Regions from separate parts of the Janthinobacterium sp. SUN137 genome, predicted to be linked through region 1. Evidence: predicted binding sites of a transcription regulator. Region 1 holds the regulator's gene; the other holds the start of a gene.

The links. The regulator FliA, encoded in region 1, starts transcription of late flagellar genes. The targets are predictions, from matches to a motif close to CTAAAGTTTNNNNNNNNNNNGCCGNTA.
Region 2: a site for FliA is predicted at 2,775-2,801, ahead of O3298_RS25490 (DUF5610 domain-containing protein). Genes of this name have one in related genera too.

The regions. Positions count from the first base shown of each region.
Region 1 covers NZ_JAPWHZ010000001.1:770,448-774,864, forward strand. Annotated here, with positions in the region: gene O3298_RS03570 (translation initiation factor Sui1) at 1-221, opposite strand, end outside; gene motD (flagellar motor protein MotD) at 286-1,068, opposite strand; gene O3298_RS03580 (flagellar motor protein) at 1,074-1,820, opposite strand; gene O3298_RS03585 (RNA polymerase sigma factor FliA) at 1,802-2,533, opposite strand; gene O3298_RS03590 (antiactivator of flagellar biosynthesis FleN protein) at 2,579-3,442, opposite strand; gene flhF (flagellar biosynthesis protein FlhF) at 3,435-4,417, opposite strand, start outside.
Region 2 covers NZ_JAPWHZ010000005.1:305,701-310,117, forward strand. Annotated here, with positions in the region: gene O3298_RS25475 (DUF1345 domain-containing protein) at 1-246, shown strand, start outside; gene O3298_RS25480 (HPF/RaiA family ribosome-associated protein) at 471-848, shown strand; gene O3298_RS25485 (GGDEF domain-containing protein) at 1,107-2,072, shown strand; gene O3298_RS25490 (DUF5610 domain-containing protein) at 2,074-2,703, opposite strand; gene sbcB (exodeoxyribonuclease I) at 2,851-4,299, shown strand.

The DNA of each region.
Region 1 (4,417 bases):
AGGGCCAGCGCGACGGCGTCCAGCGGCAAGCCCTTGACCACGGTGACGCTCTTGCCGCCACGACCCTTGGTCTGGCGCGAGACGCGCACCACGCCATCGCCCGCAGGCGCAGCCTTCGCTTGCGCCTTGCACGCGCACTGCGCCAGCGGCTGGCGGCAGGCGGGACACATGCGGCCCGTTTCAGTGGAATAGACGAGACCGCCCAGGGAGCTGCTTTTCATGAGGAAACGATAAAAGAGGAAGAAAGCGCGATTGTACCAAGCGGCAGCCCGCAGTTGACGAGCGTCAATTGGCCGGCGCAGGCGCCACGGGCGCCGTCGGCACTTCCGTCACCGTTTCGGGGATGCCCGACAAAATCGTCACGGCGACCCGGCGGTTGCGCGCGCGCCCTTCCGGCGTGGCGTTCGGCGCCACGGGGATATTGTCCGCGTGGCCGACGGCCGTCAGGCGCGACGCCTTGACGCCGCTGGCGATGAACAGGCGCACCACGGCGCTGGCGCGCGCAGCCGACAATTCCCAGTTCGAGGCAAAGGTCGAATTACTGATCGGCTGCACATCCGTATGCCCTTCCACCTGCACGTCGTGCGTGTCGTCCTTGAGCAGCACGGCCACGGCGCGCAAGGCCTGGTCCGATTCGGCCGTCAAGCCCGCCGCACCCGGATCGAACAGCACGCTGGCATTGATTTCCACGCTCACGCCGCGGCTCGTCTGCGTGACCCGCACCTTGCCTTCCTTGACCAGCGGCGCCAGGGTCGACGTCAGGTCCTGCGCCAGGCGCGTCATGTGTTCGCGCTCGCGGCGGATGGCTTCCGTGCGGCGTTTCAGGGCGGGGTTCGGCAACGGGATCGCCTGCGGCGCTTCCATGATGATGGGCGGCGCGCCCTTTTCCAGGCTGAAGGCCTGGCCGATGGCGTTCTGGAAGACGCGGTATTTGCCTTCGTTGACTTGCGAAATCGCATACATGACGACGAAGAAGGCGAACAGCAGGGTGATGAAGTCGGCGTACGAGATCAGCCAGCGGTCCTGGTTGTCCGGTTCCTCGTCATACTTCCTGCGCGCGCGCCGCATCATGGTCAATGCTCGTGCAAGAGGCTGGACACGCGCTCTTCGATGATGCGCGTGTGGTCGCCCGTGGCGATGTCGTACAGCACGGCGGCCGTGATTTCATATTGCACCACGCGGCGCGAGACGATGGCCTTGAGTTTATTGGCCACCGGCAGGAACAGCAGATTGGCCAGGCCCACGCCATAGATGGTCGAGACGAACGCCACGGCGATGCCGCCGCCCAGCTTGCTGGGGTCGGTGAGGTTTTCCATCACGTGGATCAGGCCCAGCACGGCGCCCAGGATGCCGATGGTGGGCGAATAGCCGGCCGCCGATTCCCACACCTTGACGGCCTGGCGCTCGGCCATTTCGTAGGCGGAGATTTCCACGTCGAGCAGCTGGCGCAGCTTGTCGGGCGCGATGCCGTCGACGATCATGCGCAAACCCTTGGCGTTGAAGCGGTCGGCCGTGTTTTCCATCAGGCGTTCGAGCGCCAGCGGGCCGTCGCGGCGCGCCGTCAGGCTCCATTGCCCGATGTCGCGCGCCAGCGCGGCGCGCGTGTCGGACGGCGGCAGGAAGACCCAGCGCAGCATTTCCAGGCCGCGGACAAAAGTGCGCAGCCGCGTCTGCAGCAGCACGGCGCCGAAGGTGCCGACGATGACGATGGCAAAGGCGGCCGGCTGCAGCAGGGAGGCCATCTTGCCGCCTTCCAGTGCCTGGCCGACCAGCAGGCCCGCCAGCGCCAGCGCCAGCCCGATTACGCTGGACCAGTCCACGCCAGCTCCCTCAAGGTTGCGCGCAGGCGCGCGACGGCCTGGGTATGCAGCTGCGAGACGCGCGATTCGGATACGCCCATCACCGCGCCGATCTCCTTCAGGTTCAGCTCTTCTTCGTAATACAGGCCCATGAGTATTTTCTCGCGTGGCGGCAGCGCGTCGATGGCATCGATCACGGATTGCCGGAAATCGGTATCGAGCAGGGAACGCAAGGGGTCGCTGTCCTCGTCCACGCAGTGGCGGTCGAGGAAGCTGTCATTGCCGTCCGGGTCATGAAAGTCTTCGTAGTACACGAGCTGGTGGCCGCCGCCGTCGCCCAGCATTTCCTGGTAGTCGGCCAGCGACATTTTCAGCAGCTTCGCCACTTCCGACTCGGTCGGCGGATGGCCGAGGCGCTGCTGCAGGGTGCTCATCGCCTCTTCGATCTTGCGCATGTTCTGGCGCATGCTGCGCGGCAGCCAGTCGCTGGTGCGCAATTCGTCGAGCATGGCGCCGCGGATGCGCAGCACGGCATACGTCTCGAACTGCGCGCCATGCGTCTCTTCATAGCGCGTAATGGCATCGAGCAGGCCGATCATGCCGGCCTGGATCAGGTCATCGACCTCGACCGAAGGCGGCAATTTCGCCTTCATATGGTGCGCCAGACGCTTCACCAGCGGAATATGCTCCGTCAGCAAATAGTCCTTGTTCGATTTCCCTTTGACCGTGTACATAGGCTGCTTATTGTTTTCTCATCTTATCTGGTGCTGCGGTTCGATTCAGGCGCTGAACTGGTGCGGGCTCCCCGTCTGGTACAAGGTGCCGCCAAGCACCGGCGCCGCCGAACGGGCCAGCCGCTCGGCCAGTCCGCGAAACGCCACCGACGCTCCCGCCAGCGGAAACGCATCGACCACGCTGCGGCCCAGCCGCGCCGCGCGGTGCAGATACTCGTCGGCAGGCACGGAACCCATCGAAGTCAGCTTCACGGCCAGGTAGCGGCTCGCCGCCTGCGCCATATTATCGTATACCACTTTTGCTTCGGATTCGGAAGCGCCGGTGACGAGAATGCCGAACGGACGGCGTCCCAGTTCCTGGCTCAGGCGCTTGATCAGGCAGTACGCCGCCTTGATCGAGGTGGCGCTGGTCGAGACTTGCACGACGATATCCGACGACGCCATCAGCGGCACGGGGAAGCACGCGCCCTCGTCCGCCACGACGCCGTCGACCAGCACGATGCCGCTCTGGCGCGCCAGCACGTCGAACGTCTTGCCCAGGCGGCGCAGTTCATCCTCGCCCGCATAATCCATGCTGTCCATCAAATGGTTGCGCGCGCCGAGGCTGGCCACGCCGAAACCTTGCGGCACCTGGTGGATGACCTGGTTCAAGCCGCACTGCTGGCGCGCCACGTCGCGCAGGCTGGCGCCGTGCGCCAGTCCCAGGCGCGATGCCACGCCATCGCTGCCGCCGCTGGCGTCGAGCAGCAGCACGTCATTGCCGCCGTAGACGAGCGACGCGCCCAGGTTGACCAGCATGGCGCCCTTGTCGTCCTGCGGCGTGGCCGAGAGGAACGTCATGACGCGCGGCTGCGGGCCGGCCAGCATGCGGCGCAAGCCTTCGGCCTGGTCGAAATCGAAATTAGCCAAGGTGCACCCCGCGCGCTTCATTGTTGCGGGCAGCCGCCTGCGCCATCAGGAGCGGCAGTTCGGCGTCGGAAAACTGCGTCGCCGCCGCATCACGCTTGAGCTTGAAGGCACGGTCGATCAGGTAGCCGCGGTCGGCCAGGTACAGGTCTTCCGGCACGCGCTGGCCGTTCGACACATAAAACAGGTTCAGCTTCTGGCGGATCACCACGTCGAGCACATTGCCGATCGAGGCCGCTTCATCGAGCTTGGTCATGATGCAGCCGGCCAGGCCGCTGCCCTGATACGCGCGCACCACTTCGTTCAACGTTTCCTGCGTGGCCGTGGAGTTCAGGCACAGCAGGCGCTTCACGTCGGCGCCGGCGCCCGACAGCATGGCCACCTGTTCCGTCACCATCTGGTCGCGCTGGCTCACGCCCACCGTATCGATCAGCACCGTGTGCTTGTTCTTCAATTCTTTCAGGGCGATGCGCAAGTCCGCCTCGTCCTTCACCGAATGCACCATCACGCCGAGGATCTTGCCGTAGATGCGCAACTGTTCATGCGCGCCGATACGGTAGGCATCCGTGGTGATCAGGGCCAGCTTTTCCGGGCCGTGGCGCATCACGCAGCGGGCCGCCAGCTTGGCCGTGCTGGTGGTCTTGCCGACGCCGGTCGGGCCCACCAGGGCAAACACGCCGCCCTGCTCCAGCATGGCGTCTTCATTGGCCACAGTATTCAGGTTACGACTCAGGACCGTCTTGATCCAGCGCATGCTTTGCGCGCCGTCGAGGCCGGCCGGCAGCTTGTCGATCAGGTAGCGCGCCAGGCTGGCCGAGAAGCCGGCCGCCAGCATTTCGCGCAGCACGACGGCTTTTTGCGGCTCGCGCTGCTGCGTCGACCCCCACGAGATTTCCGCCAGCTGGGTTTCCATCATGCCGCGCATGGCGCGGATTTCATTCATCATGCCGCTCATCTCGGCGGCGGCGTTTTCCTTGA
Region 2 (4,417 bases), on a different contig from region 1:
CTGTACTACCAGGCCGATCCCGCGCTGCGCCCCCTGAAGTTTCCCGACGACGAGCAAAGCCCCGATTACTGGGATTTTCTGTATTTCGCCTTCACCATCGCCGTCGCCGTGCAAACGTCGGACGTTTCCGTGCAGACGCGCATGATGCGGCAAATCGTGCTGGGACAATCCGTGCTGAGCTTTTTCTTCAACCTGGTCGTGCTGGGGCTGTCGATCAATATCGCGGCCGGTCTCATCAATGGCTGAGGGTAAATAATTTCGTAGTGGAAACTTGACCTGGCTGAAGGGTTAAGCTCATCTTAATCGTGCGCACCCTCTTGAAATACTGGAAAGAGGAGTAAGATAAGTCATGCACAGGGATCAAGTGCATGAGGCAAGAACCAGGCGCCGACGCGCCCTGGCAGCGGGTTTGACCACTGCCAAGCAAGGCGCCTGAGATGGGTTTTTTTTGAATTGACAGGAGTAAGCATATGCAAATCAATATTCATACCGACAGCACCATCGCCAACACCGCTGGACTGAACGAACATGTGCAATCCGTACTTGAAAGCGCACTGAACCGCTTCCGCGACAACCTGACCCGCATCGAAGTCCACATCAGCGACACGAATGGCCCGAAAGGCGGCGCCGACGATATCCGCTGCGTCATGGAAGCACGCGTTGCTGGCTATCAACCGATCGCCGTGACCGAACAGAACGCCACCGTGCATCAATCCGTTGCCGGCGCCACCGACAAACTGAAACGCGCCATCGATAGCGCCCTGGGCCGCCTGCAAGACAGCAAGCGCCACGCCACCGGCAAGAATGCCGTGATCGATACGGCCGAAGCGGAAGAAACCGCCGAGTAATCCCCACCTGCAGGATTTCCAGAGACCAAGGCAGCCGTTCAAGGCTGCCTTTGCACATCCGGCCCGCCTTTCGCGCGCGGCAACATCCATAACAAAACCGCAAGCATTCCTGCGTATTGACGCGGCAATGAAATAATTGTCGTATTTCTCACAGTAAGTGACCTCAAGCAAGCCTTTGGCGTTACAGCCAAGGCCGCTTTACGCTATCATGAAGCTACCGGCCCCCTGCTCGCGCGCCGGCTTTTTGAAAGTGTGATTGTGGAACAGATCGGCAACTTCGGCGCTTCAGGCTGCAACATCGGCGATTTACAGCTATTTCGCGATGGGGCGGATAGCCAGACGGCCGCCATGCTGGCGCCCTGCCCCGTGATGCGCCTGGAAGCGGGCGAAGCCATTGCCGACACGCAAGGCGCCAGCCTGTACATCGTCCTGCGCGGCTCGCTGGCCGTGGCCGCCGACACCCACACGGGCATGGACGATGGCACCGTCAGCAAGGTCTTGCCCGGCGAAAGCGTGGGCGAACAATCGGTGCTCGATGAAGCGAGCAACCTGGCCGCCATTTCCGCCCTGGAAGAAACCGACTTGCTGGTGATCGACGCGGCCATCGTATGGGAATTGATCGAGCAGTCGAACGGCCTGGCGCGCAACCTGCTGCGGCTGCTGTCCTTCCGCATCCGCGCCGCCAATGCCCTGCTGCGCCGGCGCCAGAAACTGGGCGAATTCTACCGCCAGCTGTCGATGGTCGACAGCCTGACGGGCTTGTACAACCGCGCCTGGCTGACGGATTTACTGCCCAACATGATCGTCACGGCCCACGCCAGCGGCTCGCCCCTGTCGCTGGTGATGATAGACCTCGACCATTTCAAGCGCTTCAACGACACGCACGGCCACCAGGCGGGCGACCAGGCACTGCGCATCGCCGCGCAAGTGCTGGGCGCGGCCCTGCGGCCCACGGATTTTGCCGTGCGCTACGGTGGCGAGGAAATGATGGTGATCTTGCCCGACACCAACGAACACGTGGCCTTGCGGGTGGCCGAGCGCTTGTGCGAGCGCATGCAGCTCGCCGTCATCTTCGCTGACATGCGCAGCGCCTTGCCGCACATCACGGGTTCCTTCGGCGTGGCCAGCCTGGCGGCCGAACAGGACGACCATGCGCTGATCGCCGCGGCCGACGCGGCGCTGTATCGCGCCAAAGCATCGGGCCGCAACAGGGTCATGCTGTAGTTCAGGCAGCCTTGCTGTCGGCCGGCTTGCTGGCATCCGGCTTGGCGGCATCATCCTTCTTGCTGCTGTGCGCAGCGATGAAGTCGGCATAGCCCTTTTGCACCAGCTCGTACGTCTTGTCGATATTGCCGGCGATGTCGCCATTCAGCACTTTCAAGCCGCCCAGGATGTCGCGCGCTTCCTTAAAGCCTTTTTCCATGCCGCCGCTGATGGTGTCCATGAACTTGGTCAAGGCCGTATCGTCGTCCAGGCCGGGATTCTGTTTCTTGAAGGCATCAAAAAAACCTGTCGACAGCGATACAATGCGGTTCGCCGTCGCTTCGGCGCTGTTATCCTGCGAAGCCGCGTTCTGGATCGCGTCCTCGCCGTACTGGCCCTTCAGCGCTTCATTGATGTTGGTGATGGCCGTCTTGTACAGCAGCGCCAGCGGCTCGTTCTCGGAACCGATCGACACGTTCAGCGACGCCTGCATGATGGAAGCGTTCAATTGCAGCTTGGTGCGGTCATTCACGCTCATTTCAGCGTTGACGCCGTCCTTTTGCTGGACTTTATCGTCCTTGCCGGCAACGCCCGTACTGACGGAAGTCACGGAAGGGGTGGAATTGCCGCTTGCGGCGATGGGAATTGACACGATAGACCTCCTTGAACGGGCAATGTATGCCACCATGCGGGAAACGCGATGATGACCATCCTCTCGTGTAGTATCGGCAGGTTTTCAGAAAACTGTAGCAGCGGCCGCTTTTGGCGGCCCGGATAACCAATCAAGCAACGACCATCAATGACTAACCAGACCTTTCTTTGGCACGACTACGAAACCTTTGGCGCCCAGCCGCGCCGCGACCGCCCGGCCCAGTTCGCCGCCATCCGCACGGATGCCGACCTCAACGAGATCGGCGAACCCATCATGCTGTATTGTCAGCCTGCCAATGATTTCCTGCCCGACCCGCAATCGTGCCTGATCACGGGCATCACGCCGCAGCAGTGTCTGCAGCTGGGCGTGCCCGAACACCAGTTCGCCGCCACCATCGAAGCGGCCTTTTCGGAGCCGGGCACCATCGGCGTGGGCTACAACACCATCCGTTTCGACGATGAAGTCACGCGTTTCCTGTTCTGGCGCAACCTGATCGACCCGTATGCGCGCGAATGGAAGAACCATTGCGGCCGCTGGGACATCCTCGACGTGGTGCGCATGACGCACGCGCTGCGCCCGGAAGGCATCGAATGGCCAAAGCGCGACGATGGCCAGACCAGTTTTAAACTGGAACACTTGAGCAAGGCCAATGGCCTGGCCCACGAAGCGGCGCATGATGCACTGTCCGACGTGCGCGCCACCATCGCCCTGGCACGCCTGATCAAGGAAAAGCAGCCGAAACTGTTCGAATTCTGCCTGGCGCTGCACAAGAAGGACAGGGTCGCCAGCGAAATGGGCATGCACCTGGCCGCCAGCGAGCGCCAGCCTTTCCTGCACGTGTCGGGCATGTTCCCCGCCGAACGGGGCTGCCTGGGCGTCGTCTGGCCGCTGGCCACGCATCCGAGCAATAAAAATGAAATCCTCGTCTGGGATTGCGCCTACGACCCGCGCGAGCTGTTCCAGCTGGACGCCGACACCATCCGCACGCGCCTGTTCACGCGCAAGGACGCCATGCCGGAAGGCATGACGCGCCTGCCCGTGAAAAGCGTGCACCTGAACAAGTCGCCCATGCTGGTCGGCAATTTAAAGACCTTGTCGCCCGCCATGGCCGCGCAATGGGGCATCGATCTGGACGCGGCGAAGGTCAACGCGCAATTCGCCGCCGCGGCGCCGAACATGGATGCCGTCTGGGCCGAAGTGTTCCAGCGCCCGGGCGCGAATGCCGCGCTGGACGTGGATGAGGATTTGTACAATGGTTTCGTCAGCAACGATGACCGCCGCCTGCTCGAATCGCTGCGCCGCGACACGCCGGCCAAGCTGGCCACGGCCCGCCCTTCGTTTGCCGACGAACGCCTGCAGGAACTGCTGTTCCGCTACCGCGCCCGCAATTTCCCGCAAACCCTGAGCGAAGCGGAAAGCCTGCGCTGGGAACAGCACCGCGCCGCCCGCCTGTTCGACGGCGACGCCGGCGCCCGCACCATCGAAATGCTGTTTACGGAAATCGACGTGCTGTCGGAATCCGTCGATGAGCGGGGCGAGGAAATTCTGGGAGAACTCTACGATTACGCGGAGATCGTTGCCCCGCAGCGCGATTAGTCGCACCTAACCAAACCTACTGCGCGTCGGTATAGGTGGCCTGCGATGCTCACCGTACTCCAGTACGGTTGCGCTTCTCGGCCACCTCTCCCTTCCGCTCGCTACGGTTTTGTTAGGC